Regions from separate parts of the Sporosarcina sp. P25 genome, predicted to be linked through region 1. Evidence: riboswitches for the same ligand, from Rfam matches in the RefSeq annotation. Region 1 holds a riboswitch; the other holds the start of a gene.
What was found. Region 1 has a riboswitch for FMN ahead of CSV70_RS04125 (ECF transporter S component). Riboswitches for the same ligand answer to the same signal wherever they lie in the genome.

Region 2: another riboswitch for FMN. It lies ahead of ribD (bifunctional diaminohydroxyphosphoribosylaminopyrimidine deaminase/5-amino-6-(5-phosphoribosylamino)uracil reductase RibD); the one in region 1 lies ahead of CSV70_RS04125 (ECF transporter S component).

The regions. Positions count from the first base shown of each region.
Region 1 is NZ_PDYV01000003.1:144,139-151,985, forward strand. Features, by position in the region: gene CSV70_RS04115 (YpbB family protein) at 1-594, opposite strand, end outside; gene CSV70_RS04120 (ferredoxin) at 707-964, shown strand; gene CSV70_RS04125 (ECF transporter S component) at 1,173-1,754, opposite strand; FMN riboswitch at 1,946-2,081, opposite strand; gene CSV70_RS04130 (GerMN domain-containing protein) at 2,154-3,353, opposite strand; gene CSV70_RS04135 (RNA polymerase sigma factor SigX) at 3,358-3,882, opposite strand; gene CSV70_RS04140 (ATP-binding protein) at 3,931-5,721, opposite strand; gene CSV70_RS04145 (response regulator transcription factor) at 5,718-6,437, opposite strand; gene ccsB (c-type cytochrome biogenesis protein CcsB) at 6,542-7,726, opposite strand; gene resB (cytochrome c biogenesis protein ResB) at 7,717-7,847, opposite strand, start outside.
Region 2 is NZ_PDYV01000010.1:63,935-71,781, forward strand. Features, by position in the region: gene CSV70_RS10315 (GNAT family N-acetyltransferase) at 1-789, shown strand, start outside; gene menC (o-succinylbenzoate synthase) at 803-1,915, shown strand; FMN riboswitch at 1,973-2,121, shown strand; gene ribD (bifunctional diaminohydroxyphosphoribosylaminopyrimidine deaminase/5-amino-6-(5-phosphoribosylamino)uracil reductase RibD) at 2,266-3,354, shown strand; gene ribE (riboflavin synthase) at 3,358-4,002, shown strand; gene CSV70_RS10335 (bifunctional 3,4-dihydroxy-2-butanone-4-phosphate synthase/GTP cyclohydrolase II) at 4,017-5,210, shown strand; gene ribH (6,7-dimethyl-8-ribityllumazine synthase) at 5,224-5,691, shown strand; gene metE (5-methyltetrahydropteroyltriglutamate--homocysteine S-methyltransferase) at 5,940-7,847, opposite strand, start outside.

The sequences.
Region 1 (7,847 bases):
CGCCAACTGTTCCCAAGTAGATGCCGTAAGTCGGTAACCCGTCAATCGATCGCTCACTATCGTACGTTGTAAATCTGATAATGATGAATGAATTAGCGCGTGTTCCAATTCTTTTCGCAATGATGTAGATAGATTAGTCGTGCTACTTGATTGGTTACGTAAAAGTCCTTTGATAAATTGTTGGGTAGGCAATTCTTTCTGGATCGGCATGAACATTGTCTCACCGCGTCGTAAATTGGACAATGTCTGTACTAGCAACGCCAAACGTCTGCCGAACTCTCTTTCACGACCACGGTAATTCCAGCCATTAAATCGCCACATTTCACTACCCGTCCCCATCTGACCTTTTGCCGTCACATAGACGAGTTCATTTATATAGATTAGACCGTTTGCTTGCATCCGCTCTAACGCTTGCTGAAAGTCGCTTGCCGTCAATTGTGGCAACAATGCATAGTATGATTTAACTTGATAATATTCAACGTCTTGTAATGTCTGTCCTGATTTTTTCCCGCGAAGTATATGATAAACTCCTTGCGCTGAACGCTCACCATGGAGACGTTGGAAGATCGTTAGTAAGATAGAATCAAAACTCATTTGCGCTCACTCCTGAAGAAATAACGTTTTTTTGTTGAAAAGTGATGAAAACAGCTTTAGAATAGAGTAGATACAAAATAGGATGAGTGAATGGAAGAAGGGAGAAAGACAAATGTCTAGCAAAAAGTATACGATTGTCGATCAGGATACATGTATAGCTTGCGGGGCCTGCGGGGCTGCTGCGCCAGATATCTATGATTATGACGATGAGGGAATTGCATTTGTTATTTTAGATGATAACACGGGAAACACTGAAGTTCCAGAAGAACTGATGGAGGATCTCGAGGATGCATATGATGGCTGCCCTACCGATTCAATTAAAATTGCAGATGAAGCCTTCGAAGGCGATCCATTAAAATATGAAGATTGATTCAATCCCAACAACACTTCCTACTACTGGATGTGTTGTTTTTTTGCTTTAAATCAATTTTGCACTTTGCCGATGAGGGACTCATGCCGCGCAAACCGTAAAGCGTCCCAAGCTGGCGTTTCAATCCCCTCATTCTCACTAGCTAATTCTCTATATACAGTAAAAACGCCAGTCTTCCTATTATTCAGGAAGACCGGCGTTTATTTGATTAGAACGATAACTTCTTTTGTTGCTGAAGAATCCACTTCTCCATGCTTCTATATAACATCAACGTGATGGCTAATAGCATGACACCCTTTATCAAGTTGAACGGTAAGATTCCCAATATAATCATTTGATAAAGCGAGTCGCCTGTAACTGCTGGCATGCCGAGGAAATATGTGTACATCGGCAAGAACACTAAGTAATTCAATACGCTCATACCTACTGCCATTGCTACCGTACCTGCGATCAAACCTGATGCAAGACCTTTAGCTGAACGATACTTCGTAAAAATCCAGTAGATTGGCATTATGAATAATACGCCTGTCACGAAGTTTGCAACTTCACCTACCGGAACTCCAGTCGGGCTTCCTGATAAGAACCAGTGCATGACGTTCTTCAATAACTCTACGCCTATACCAGCAACAGGTCCCATCGTCATGATTGCCATAACAGCTGGGATCTCACTAAAATCGATCTTTAAAAATCCAGGCATTGCCGGAATCGGAAAGTTAAACTGCATTAACACAGTTGAAATACTTCCCAAAATCGCCACCAAAATCAGCTTACGTAACTTCTTGTTATTCACTTGTTCCTCTCTCCTTTTGCGATTCACTTCAAAAGAGGAAAGGCTGGCTCATCTATTTGTTGCGCTAAAAATCCCTAAAGTAAAATATACTTTAGGGAGAATAAAATGCACTGTTAAGAACAGATAAATCATACAAACTTATCCGTCAGGAAACAAGCACCACTTTTGCGTACACAAAAAGATGGCTGCACCTTCACCTTCTCCCATCCAGACTATACTGTCGGCTCTGGAATCTCACCAGAATCAGCTGTTAAGCTCGCGGGCTAAAAAGTAGTATTCTACTTCATTTCCGCCGGTCGGGAATTACACCCTGCCCCGAAGATGAATCAATATTTAGTTATGAACCTATTATAACGTAAAAAAACTGTTTTGTAAACTTCACAAGTTTACAAAACAGAATTATTCGTTAATTAAATACTTTGGATTTGCACCAATCGGTTTTTCCAATGGCTGAGTGAAATCAAATTCCATCCATTGTGCTTGAGCAACTTGATCGAATTCTACAAATTTATCAAAACTTGCCGCTGTCATCAAGATCCCTTCTATCAATTGCATGGCCTCTTCACGTTGCATCTTTTCTAAATCAAGTACTTCAGTGAATTTCACTTTAACAATGTCTTTTTCTACTTTGACCGTGAAGTCAATTCCTTTAGGAACCACAGTTGAATATATGTCATTCGGTGACTTTTTCATATCATGTAATGCTTGCTCCACCGTATTAGAAGTTTTACCAAAATTAGTAGAGAGTACTGCTTCTCCATCTGATTTCAAGTATCGATAGTATGCTTGATGCGAAACGATACCTGACAAGGCGATCGGTCTTTCCACTTGACCTACTTGATCAAATGTAATTGCAGAAGCATCTTCTTGTAGCAACACGATTTCATCATATCCTTGAAACGTATCTTGTAGGGACAAATTTAACATCTCAAGTGTCGCACTCGAAGTGTCATAGGGATGATCTGAAGCAAACTTCAATTGAACTTGTTTTCCTATTGAAGAAATTATCGCTTTATAGGGATGATACTCTGTAAATCCAAGCGCCTCTTCATCTATTTTATTCGCATACTCATTATAAAGTGTCACTGCATCCCGTGCGGTCTCTAAGTCTCCACTAAGGCGTTCATTCGGTATCAGAAACGTTACTGGAACAACGGTCGCCTGATCGGTAGCAAGGCCGATGTGAAACGCTGTGTGATCTAAGACATCGGTAGGATAGGCAGCGTATGAGGGCGGCATTGAAACCTGTCTTGTAAACATGGATGTATCATTTGTTTCATGCGATTGCAATTCTTCTCCATTCTCCACCTTAACAGCATCAGCAGATTCTTCTGTCGTCGCTTTATCCATCGATACTTCATTATTTTGCTGAAAAAATGTCGGCAAGATGATGGCGAGCAATAAAATCGCTGCTACAGTTGCAATAAGTGGAGACCATTTTGTTTTGAAAGGTCTTTTGTAAGGCTCGTTCGGTTCAGAAAGTCTTGAATCATTTTTTAACCGCTGCATAACCTCATCTTTGGAACGCTGATCTTCTACGATCGGCATGTCACGTAAACGTTTCTCGAGATCATCTTCATTCCATTTATCTTTGCTCATGTCATCACCCCTCTCTGACCGAACGTGCTTCCAATTTCACTTTTAACGCTTTGATTGCACGGTGTTGTGTCGTTTTCACTTTGCTTTCGGTCCAGCCTAAAACTTCAGCTGTTTCAGCAACTGATAGATCTTGGAAGAACCGCATGAGGATGACCATTTTCTGATCACCCGTACATGTGTGCAACGCTTCAAGCATTTGCCTCTGCTCTTCGCCCGCTTCAACTAAACGTTCGGGCAAGTGATTTGTTGAAATTAATTGCTCTGTTTCCCAATCGAAATGAATATTTGTATGTTTCTTGATTGTGGATTGTTTTCGAAAATAGTCAATAGAGACGTTTTTCGCAATTGCAAATAACCAAGTTTTCTCAGAGCTCTTCCCTTCAAAACGGCCGTATGATTTGAGAACACGCACATAAACCTCGTGCATCAAATCTTCCGCTACCTCTCGATTGCGAGTCAAATAAGTGAGGAAGTTGAATACGTCACGGTTATAATCTTCATATAATCGTTGAAAAACGGAATCATCCATTCAATCCCCTCGCTCTGTAGTAGTAGTCGTTTCAGTCCAGGAGAAGTTTCATTTGTTTAGTGCATCAAGTGGAAGAGAACAAATAAAGATTGTACCTTTCTCATCTCCACGTGTCGCTAAAATCGAACCGTCATGTGCTTGCATAATATTCTTTGCAATAGCCAAACCAAGTCCTGTACCGCCTTTACCTCTTGTTCTTGCTTTATCCGCCTTATAGAAACGTTCAAAGACGAACGGCAAATCTTTTTCGGGAATACCAACGCCAGTATCAGCTACTGTAATATCAAGCATTTCAGTAGACCGGTAGACCGATAGCTTCACAGCACCACCGTCCGGAGTATGACGAATAGCATTATCAATCAAATTAGTGAATACTTGCTCCAGCCGGTCTTCATCGGCCGTTATGATCAGAGTATCCGACTCTTCTGTTTCCAAAGACAAGTCCACTTTGGCGTCTTTTGCCACTTGTGAGAACTTTGTCACTATACGTTCCAAAAATCCCACAATTGAAAGGGGATTTTTATTTAGTTGAATGTAACCAGACTCCATTCTAGCAAGATTCAACAAGTCCGTGACGAGACGGCTCATACGCTTGGATTCATCATGAATAATCTGGACCATTTCCATACGTTCCTCTTCACTGCTCACTACATCATCTATGATGGCTTCACTATATCCTTGCAACATCGAAATGGGTGTTCGCAATTCATGTGATACGTTGGCAATGAAATCTGAACGTAATTTATCCAATTTATGCTGTTCCGTCATATCGCGAAATACCGCTACCGCTCCACGGATACTATTTTCACTGTATAACGGGCTGATAGAGATCACATAAAACTGTCCGCCCAATTCCAACTCGTCTTCCACTTCCTCAGCGAATGAAATGGCATGCTCAAGCATATGGAACACTTCTTTAGGCAACGGATGATGATTTTTTTGATTATAACCATACCATTTCTTCAACAATAACTCTGCTTGCGGGTTTTTCAGAAGAATGGAATAATCTTGGTTAAACGTCACAACTGCATCTGTCATAGATGTAAGAATACTGGAAAGCTGTTCTTTCTCCTGCTTAATCAGTTCAATGTTATATTTCAATTGACGTCCCATCTGATTGAAAGCTGTTGCTAACTGACCAATTTCATCTTTTTGCGCAACAGGTAAGTGTGTATCGAAATTTCCTTTAGACAACTCAAACGCAGCTTGCTTCATCTTACGCAATGGCAATGTAATCCGTGTAGACAAGAAAAATGCAAAGAACGTAGTCAATATAAACGCGATGAATGCCGATAAGAAAACAATATTGGTTGTACTTTTCGTCGTACGGTGCACAGCATCGAGACTTTGGTACATGAGTACACTCGCTTGTTCACCACTAACTTGTTCGAATGGATAAGATAAAATCAAAAATTGCTCCATGACGTCTTTCTCTGTCAATGAAGGCAATATCATTTCTTTCATTTTTTGCTTACCTAGTTCTGGCGACTCGAATAAACCGCCTTCGGACAGTAATTTATCTTCAATTTCCTCTTTACTCGAAGACGTATGGAATGAATACAAAATATCACCTTGTTGATCAACTACGATTGCATTCGTCTCCATATCAAGAATATCCTCTATAATCTGGTGCATGGAATCGGTCGTTTGTCCGTTATGATCATTGACGATTTTGCTGATGGTGGCAGCTTCCCTCTGCAAGGTCTCTTCTGCTTGTTTCGTATGGAAATTATCTAGAAACTCGAGCAGGAACAGTGTCACGATAAACAGGACAAAGGAAACGAGAAGCAATATGGTGGCCCATAGCTTCCCGACAATTGAATTCCATATTCTAATCATTCGTTTGGAACCTCGAACTTATAACCGACACCCCAAACGGTGACAATCATTTTCGCTGCCCGTTCTGACACACGGCTCAATTTTTCACGTAGCCGTTTGACATGTGTATCCACTGTACGCAAATCTCCAAAGAATTCGTAATGCCATACTTCTTTTAACAATTGTTCACGATCGAATACTTTATCTGGTGATTTCGCCAGGAAATATAGTAACTCATATTCTTTCGGTGTTAGATTGACTTCTTTACCTTCAGCAGTTACACGATGCGCATCATGATCAATCGTCAGCTGTGGGAAGACTACTAAATCTTTTGATGTTGTGTTAGACGACACGTTCGGGAATGCAACTGAACGTCTCAGCATAGCTTTAACGCGTAAGACTACTTCTCTTGGGCTGAATGGCTTGACGATGTAATCATCTGCACCACTTTCAAACCCGCTTACACGGTCTGCTTCTTCACCTTTCGCTGTCAATAAAATAACAGGTGTCATAATTTTATTTTCACGCAGTTCAGCTAATACTTCCATACCATCTTTTTCAGGCATCATCACGTCGAGCAATATACAGTCATATTGTCCAGCAAACACTTTCTCTAATGCATCTGCTCCATCGACCGCTTCTTCAATTTCATAACCTTCTCGAGATAAATACATATTCAACAGGCGACGAATGCGATCCTCGTCATCCACCACTAAGAGCTTCACAGTTTCTTCCACAGTTCATTACCCCTTTCGACAACCTTCTAACACCATTGTACAATTACTGACCTATAAAAAGAAATAAAAAGACTGCATGACAATTATTGTCATGCAGTCGAAGATTATGCGTATGAGTGTAAACCTGCAATAATTAAATTTACGGCAATTAAATTGAACATGATGATAACAAATCCGATGACAGCAAGCCATGCAGACTTTTTACCTTCCCAACCTCTTGATAGACGCAAGTGAAGGAATGCAGCATAGAACAACCATGTAATGAGTGCCCACACTTCTTTCGGATCCCAACCCCAGAATCGTGACCAGGCTTCATGTGCCCAAATCATGGCGAAAATCAACGCGCCGAGCGTAAAGACCGGGAAACCAATCAATACAGCACGATAGCCGATTTCATCCATCAGTTGAGAATTCGCCTTCTTCGCCAACGGTTGGAATACTGCGGCAAGAGGTTTGCGTGCGATCAAGCGTAAAAGTAGATAAAGCACTGAACCTACAGCTATAGACCAAACAAGAGAAGACATTTTTTGGGCATTGATAATCGGTGGCAATTCAACCCAAGGTGTCATTTTATCTGGTGTCATCGCTTCATACTCATTCATTCCGAATAACGGAGGAACGTGATACGTAATTTCAGCAGGTACTTCATCTTTATTTATATATGTGAATTCTGCTTCATAGTCCATTACTTTAAATGTCGTAGAAGATACGACAAAACCAAGAACTAGAACTAGCGTATACATAACTGTTTCTATCCAAAAGCGTGATTTCGATTTTTTCGTCATATCAATATTCTTTACTAAGAATACAAGCCCCGCTATCGCACTGATCGCAAGTATGGATTCACCAATAACCGTCGTGATTACGTGAATGAATAACCATTTACTTTGAAGTGCAGGAATTAGTGGAGTAACGTCCGTTGGAAACATCGTTGCGTATGAAATAATAATAATCGCAATGGGCAACGCGAATAATCCCAGTGATGGTGTTCGGTAAATAATATACAACATGATGAATGCCCCTACGAGCATCATGCCGAAAGCAGTTGTAAACTCGAACATATTACTAAGGGGTGCGTGACCTGATGCACCCCATCTTGTAAAGAAATAGCCTAGGTGAGTAAGGAAACCGATGATCGTAATAACTAGACCAATTGTTCCCCACTTACTATTATGATATGCTTTTTCTGATTTCGACTTTTTTATAGCGCCTCCAAAAAAGAGTGTCGCTACTAAATAAGCAACAAATGAAACTAACAATAAGTTACTACTAATGGTAATTAAGTCCATATTTCCTCGTCCCCTTCCTGTTCTGGCTTGTCCAACTCAGGATCCTGACGATCTATATAAGCAGGCAAGTCTGCAGTTTCACGTAATGTATCCAGCTCTTTACGTAAAGAGAACCAGTTTT
Region 2 (7,847 bases), on a different contig from region 1:
ACGGCTATCGAAGACATTCGTTCTATGCAAAATCTTGAGAAGAAAATTTGGGGAATGGAACCAATCCCTATCCATCAAACCATCACAGCAGTCAAAAACGGTGGATTGATTGTAGGTGCGTTTCTAGGAGAGCGTATGGTCGGATATTCTTATAGCTTTGCCGGCTATTCAGAAGGTCAAATATATTTATGCTCTCATATGCTTGCGGTAGATGAAGAGTTTCAGATGAAGGGCATTGGCAAACAGTTGAAAGAAGAACAACTACGTTTTGCACGGGAAATGGGCTATCGATTAATCGTCTGGACATTCGATCCACTCGAAAGTCGCAACGGCTATTTGAATACTTCAAAGTTATACGGTGTGTGCTATGACTATATAGTTGATTGTTATGGAGAGATGGACGATGGATTAAACAAAGGTTTACCGACCGACCGTTTTCAAGTTGCTTGGTGGATTGACAGTCCGCGTGTAGTGGAGAAATGGCAACCTAATCTTATATATAGTCGTCCGTTTCAAATCCAATTGAGCGATAATTCACACCCTATCCTGCTTTTACCGGAAACAACTGAATGGCTGAAGGCGGAAGCGATAGAAGTGCCTGTGCCCAAACAAATTCAATTAATCAAGCAAGAAAACTCGCAATTGGCCTACGAATGGAGAATGAAGACGAGAACGATATTTCAGCAACTGAGTAAGGAAGGATTTGCTATGATCGATGTACGCCGAACAGAAGAATCTGTGCAGTACTATCGTTTCTGTAAGCGGTCCATCATTCCGTTGCATGATTAAAGGAGCTGACCCAATGAAAATTAACACGATTACACTTCGCAGAATGAATATGACGATGAAACATCCGTTTACTACAAGTTTTGGAACGATTCAGCAGAAAGACTTTCTGTTGGCAACTGTCACAGACGCGGACGGTCATGAGGGATGGGGGGAATCTGTTGCGTTTACTGCGCCTTGGTATAGTGAAGAGACGACAGAAACGACGATTCACATGCTTCGTGATTTCTTGATTCCCGCAGTACTTGGCAAGTCTATTACACATCCCGATGAAGTAAGTGACTTATTTAGACATATCCGCAAAAACAATATGGCGAAAGCGACAATTGAAGGTGCGATATGGGATGTATATGCAAAGCATCACCACATGACACTTGCCAAAGCACTTGGAGGGCAACGTAGCCGTATTGAAGTGGGGATCAGCATTGGAATTGAAGAAAATGTTGAAGATTTATTGGCCAATATTAAAGGCTTTATAAATGAAGGGTATAAGCGCATTAAAGTGAAAATCAAGCCTGGGTATGACGTGGAAGTGATACGTGCCATTCGAGAAACCCATCCTGATGTACCCTTAATGGCGGATGCGAATTCAGCTTATACGTTAGATGATGTAGAAGTGTTGAAAGAACTCGACCAGTTTAACTTGATGATGATTGAGCAACCGCTTGCTTCCGATGATATTATCGATCACGCAACATTGCAAAGACAAATTAAGACACCCATTTGTCTAGATGAAAGTATTCACTCATTGGAAGATACACGAAAAGCTATCGAACTTGGTAGTTGTAAAATTATCAACGTGAAAATTGGGAGAGTTGGCGGTCTGTCAGAAGCGAAGAAAATTCATGATTATTGTGCAGCGAATGGCATCGATGTATGGTGTGGCGGCATGTTAGAATCGGGTATTGGACGAGCGCACAACGTAGCATTGACAACTTTACCTAATTTCACGCTCCCTGGCGATACAGCAGGTTCTTCACGTTACTGGGAACAAGATATTATTACACCAGAAGTAGTTGCTGAAAAAGGTTATATTACAGTTCCGTCAGAAGATGGAATCGGGTACATTCCCAACATGGAAGCATTGGACAGATTTACAGTAGATAAATGGGTTTTTATAGCTGAATAATTATTCAGCTATTGTTATTTAGTTGTCATATGTGCTAGACTCTTAGTTAATCGAATATGTTTCCTTCGGGGCAGGGTGTAATTCCCTACCGACGGTGATGAGCTAACAAGCTCTTAGTCCGTGACCCGGATGCTTTATAGAAGCAGAAGGTGGATTTGGTGAAACTCCAAAGCCGACAGTTAAAGTCTGGATGAGAGAAGGAACAACGCGTGTATACTATAAGTGATGATTTTTCATTACGGTATATAACGTTTATTTAGTCATGGATACAAGCCCCGCATAATCTTTTGCGGGGCTTTTTGTATGTAGAATTGTCACTAGAGGAATACTGTAAGCTGGAGTGTTGCTCAATGAATCAGAATTATATGGAAATGGCTTTGCAGCTCGCAGAAAATGTGGCAGGTCAAACTTCTCCCAATCCACCAGTAGGTGCAATCGTAGTTAAGACAAACCGGATCATTGGAATGGGTGCGCATTTACAAGCAGGAGAACGCCATGCAGAACGAATCGCACTTGATATGGCAGGAGCGGAAGCAACAGATGCTGATTTGTATGTAACGCTTGAACCTTGTTCACATACTGGTAAAACTTCCCCTTGTGCTGATGCCGTTATTCAAGCCGGTATCAAACGAGTCTTTGTTGCGACAACGGATCCTAATCCTCTTGTAGCAGGTAAAGGCATTGCGAAACTTCGTGGTGCAGGAGTGGAAGTAACCGAATCTGTCTCTTCTGAACGCGCTAAAAAACTATATGAACCATTTTTTCATTTTATTAAAACCAAAACACCTCATGTGACAATGAAAACAGCTATGACGATAGACGGTAAGATTGCCACTTCTAAAGGAGATAGCAAATGGGTGACGAGTGAGCAAGCGCGACTCGATGTCCATCAGCTTCGCCATACGCAAGATGCGATTTTAGTAGGTGTGCAAACGCTTCTTCATGATAATCCTCTTCTCACCACCAGACTGCCCCTAGGTGGACAACATCCTATTCGAGTTATTTTAGATACATCTTTACGAACACCAGAATCTAGCCAGATCATTCAAAACTCAGAAGCGCCTACTTGGATTTTTTGCGGAAAATATGCAGAGTTATCACGTGAAAAGTTACTCAACAAGCCCCATGTCCAGATCATCCGAATGCAAAAACCCCAGCTGATTGTAGAAGATATTCTATTAGAGCTAGGAAGACGTGGTGTTATGACATTGCTTGTAGAGGGTGGAGCGGCCATTAATGCTTCGTTTGTGAAAGCGCGCGCCGTGCAGAAGGTCATTTGCTATGTTGCACCCAAACTACTTGGCGGAATTGGATCGCTGACGCCAATAGGTGGACTGGATCCTCAACTGATGGATGAGGCGCTTCCATTAAGATTTGACAGTGTGGAGATGATTGGACCAGACATTAAAATCATAGCTGTACCGAAAGTGGGTGATTGAATCATGTTTACGGGAATAATTGAAGAGATTGGTTCAGTTAAGCAAATACAACCTGGCGCTCAATCTATGACAGTTACGATAGCTGCATCCCTTGTTTTGACAGATGTGAGAGTAGGGGATAGCATCGCGGTCAACGGTGTCTGTTTGACGGTAAAGAGTTTTACCAAGGACCAATTTGTTGCGGACGTCATGCCTGAAACTGTCACTTCTACTTCACTACGACAATTAGAAGTGGGAAGTTCTGTGAATCTGGAGCGAGCACTTGCAGCGAATGGTAGGTTAGGCGGACATTTTGTCACAGGACATGTAGACGGAATAGCTACGATCCGTGAGAAGCGAACGGTTGATAATGCATTATATATACGCTTGTCCTTACCGCAAGGATATCATCCTTATTTGTTACATAAAGGCTCTATCGCATTGGATGGGACGTCATTGACGATCTTTGAGGTAAAAGATACAGATATTACGATTTCATTGATTCCACATTCACAGGAAATGACGGTCATTGCGAAAAAACAAATAGGGGATGTAGTTAATTTCGAATGTGATATGCTCGCCAAATATGTTGAGAACATGTTGCAGAAAAGACAAAATACGGATCAAACGATGTCGAAAGACTTTTTACAACAACATGGGTTTATGTGAAGGAGTGAATGAGGATGTTTCATACAATCGAAGAAGCATTAGAAGATTTACGACAAGGTAAAGTGGTCATCGTAGTGGATGATGAGGATCGAGAGAATGAAGGGGATTTCGTGGCATTAGCCGACCAGATTACACCTGAAATTATCAACTTCATGGCGACAAAAGGTCGAGGCTTGATTTGTGTACCGATAACAGAGCAAAAAGCAGCGCAACTAGGGTTACAGATGATGACCGATGATAATACCGATTCACATGGCACGGCGTTTACGATTAGTATCGATCACCGCTCTACACATACTGGGATCAGTGCATTTGAACGTGCGGATACAATTATTAAAATGATGGAACCGAATGCAACAGCAAGCGAATTCAAACGTCCAGGGCATATATTTCCACTTGTAGCGAAGTCGGGTGGTGTACTAGAGCGTACAGGACATACTGAAGCTGCGATAGATTTAGCACGGCTGGCAGGCAGCGCTTCAGCAGGCGTCATTTGTGAAATCATGAGTGAAGACGGAACGATGGCGCGTGTGCCGGAATTACGTCAGATGGCTGAAGAACTAGATTTAAAACTAATCACCATTCAAGACCTTATTCATTATCGTCTGCAACGAGAGCAATTAGTCATTCGTGAAGCAGAGATCGAGCTGCCGACAGGTTATGGCGAGTTCCGCATGGTTGGCTATACCGAAACTATGACAGGAAAAGAACATGTTGCACTGGTAAAAGGGGACGTTACAACGGAAGCGCCGGTCTTAGTAAGGGTTCATTCGGAATGCTTAACAGGCGACGTTTTTGGATCGTGCCGTTGTGACTGTGGTCCGCAACTGCAAGCTGCTCTCTCTCAAATTGAAGAAGAAGGGCGCGGTGTATTGTTGTATATGCGTCAAGAGGGCAGAGGAATAGGTTTAATCAATAAACTGAAAGCCTATGAACTGCAAGAACAAGGCTATGACACGGTAGAAGCAAATGAAAAACTTGGGTTTGCGGCTGATTTGCGTGATTACGGTATTGGCGCACAAATACTTCGGGAACTCGGCATTACGCAAATGCGTTTGTTGACGAATAATCCAAAGAAAATTGCTGGTTTAAAAGGATATGAATTGGAAGTAGTTGAACGCGTTGCAATTCAGCTACCATTTAATGAAGCGAACGAAAAGTATCTACACACAAAGGCAGAAAAGCTTGGTCATTTACTAACTTTATGAGGAGAGATGAAAAATGGGTAATTTATTCGAAGGACATTTAGTAGGTACGGGGTTAAAAGTAGGTATCGTCGTTGGGCGGTTCAACGAGTTCATCACAGGGAAGTTACTATCAGGAGCACAAGACGCGTTCAAACGTCATGGTGTGGATGAAGCAGATGTAGATATAGCATGGGTGCCGGGAGCGTTTGAAATTCCGTTAATCGCAAAGAAAATGGCGGACTCAAAAAAATATGATGCAGTCATTACGCTAGGAACGGTAATCCGTGGCGCGACACCTCATTTCGATTTTGTTTGTAACGAGACTGCAAAAGGTGTTTCTCAAGCAAGCATGCAATCGGGCATTCCAGTGATCTTTGGTGTGCTGACAACGGATACGATTGAGCAATCGATCGAGCGTGCAGGGACTAAAGCCGGGAACAAAGGCTGGGACGCAGCGGTGTCCGCTATTGAGATGGCGAACTTGACGAAGCAGTTTGACTGATTCGTAATAGACGTAAAAGAGGATGTCCTCGAAGTTACTTTACTTCATAGGATATCCTCTTTTATAATGTATTATTCAAATCTTAACATCGGAGTATGCTGTGCTTAAATTGTGTTTAAGTTCAAATATGCAAATGTATGTATCATCCAACCCCTCTCTGAACACTTTTGCGGTCTGCTCTATTTCGAACTCTCTATGAAAAAACTGTCTTAGAAACCATACTGATTTCTAAGACAGTCCTAAATTCATTATGGTACCGTGACTACGCCTAATTTTTCTCGTGCCTGTACAGTAGCAATGACCATATTTTTCAATGCTGCAATTGTTTCTTCACGCTTTCTCGTCTTCAATCCACAATCCGGATTAATCCAGAACTGAGAAGGTTCGAGTACTTCAAGACCTTTGTTGATAATCTCTGTCATCTCTTCTACTGCTGGAACGCGTGGACTATGAATATCATAGACACCTAGACCGATTCCTTTGTCATAATGATACTCATTGAAAGCTTCGACTAAGTCGCCGTGACTGCGTGACGTTTCAATGGATATTACGTCTGCATCCAGTGCACTGATCGATTCAATAAAGTCGTTAAAATCACAATAGCACATATGCGTATGCACTTGCGTCGTATCTTCCACTGAAGCAGTAGATACGCGGAATGCATTAACAGCCCAGTCCAGATAGTGTTTCCATTCAGTCTTTTTCAATGGAAGACCTTCACGAAGTGCTGGCTCATCCACTTGAATCATATGGATACCCGCTGCTTCAAGCGCTTCAATTTCCTTACGCAAAGCGAGTGCGATTTGGTTTGTCACTTCTTCTCTGGACAAGTCATCACGGACGAATGACCAGTTTAAAATGGTTACAGGGCCCGTGAGCATTCCTTTTACTTCGTGATCTGTAAGTGATTTCGCATAAACCGATTCTTCCACAGTCATTGGTTTAGTGAACGCCACGTCTCCAAAGATAATAGGGGGCTTAACGCAACGTGAACCGTAGGATTGTACCCAAGCTTTTTCAGTAAAGACAAATCCATCAAGCTTTTCTCCGAAATATTCCACCATGTCTGTACGTTCGAATTCGCCATGTACCAATACATCAAGGCCTAAATCCTCTTGAATATCGATCCATTCTTTAATTTCAGCACGAATGAAATCTTTATATTGCTGTTTCGTAATTTCGCCTTTTCTCCATTTATTACGTGTAGCCCGTACTTCCGGTGTTTGTGGGAAGCTACCTATAGTCGTAGTAGGAAGTAGTGGCAATTGGAATTTTTCCTGTTGCTTCGCTTTACGTTCTGCAAATGGAAGATTTCGTTTACTATCAGAAAGTAGACTTCCCGAAGTCGCTTCGCGAACTTCTTTATTATTGCGAGTAGGAAGGGCGTTAAATACAGTCAATGCTACTTCACATTCTTCAAATTCCTTAGCTGTTATTTCTTTACCTTGTAATATAGCTATTTGAATTGCTTTAATTTCTTCAATCTTCTCGTCGGCAAATGCTAATGCGTTCAAGATCGTTTTATCTAGTTTCTGTTCCGAGCGAGTCGTAACAGGTGAGTGTAGCAAGCTACAAGAAGGCTGAATCCACAATTTATCAGCTGAAACTTGCTGTTGGATTGTTTCAGTCAATGCAAGTTTTTTCTGTAAATTAGATCGCCATACGTTGCGTCCATCTACAATTCCTGCTGCAAGCACTTTACCTTCTGGGAAACCATATTGCTTTAGATTTTCTAAATTTCTTTCGCGTCCGTGCACGAAATCGAGTCCGATACCTGCGACAGGTAACGCGATCGTTTCCGTATAATGTTCTACTGAATCGAAGTATGTCTGTAGTAGAATATTCAGCCCGCTCACATTTTTAGTTAGCTGGGAATAAATTTCTGTAACGGTCTTCATTTCATCTGAGCTTATGGATGTACATAGAATCGGCTCATCAATTTGAACCCATTGTACACCTTCATCCTGTAACTCTTGTAGTACTCTTTGATAAAGCGGAATCAGTTGTAAAATTATAGATGGTACGTCTATATCTTCGTAGCCTTTAGATAACTTCAGTAATGTATAGGGACCGAGTAGTACAGGTTTACCTTTAATACCTAGTTCGCTCTTGGCTTCACGATAAGCAGTTAGAGGCTTGTTTTCCGTTAATTGAAA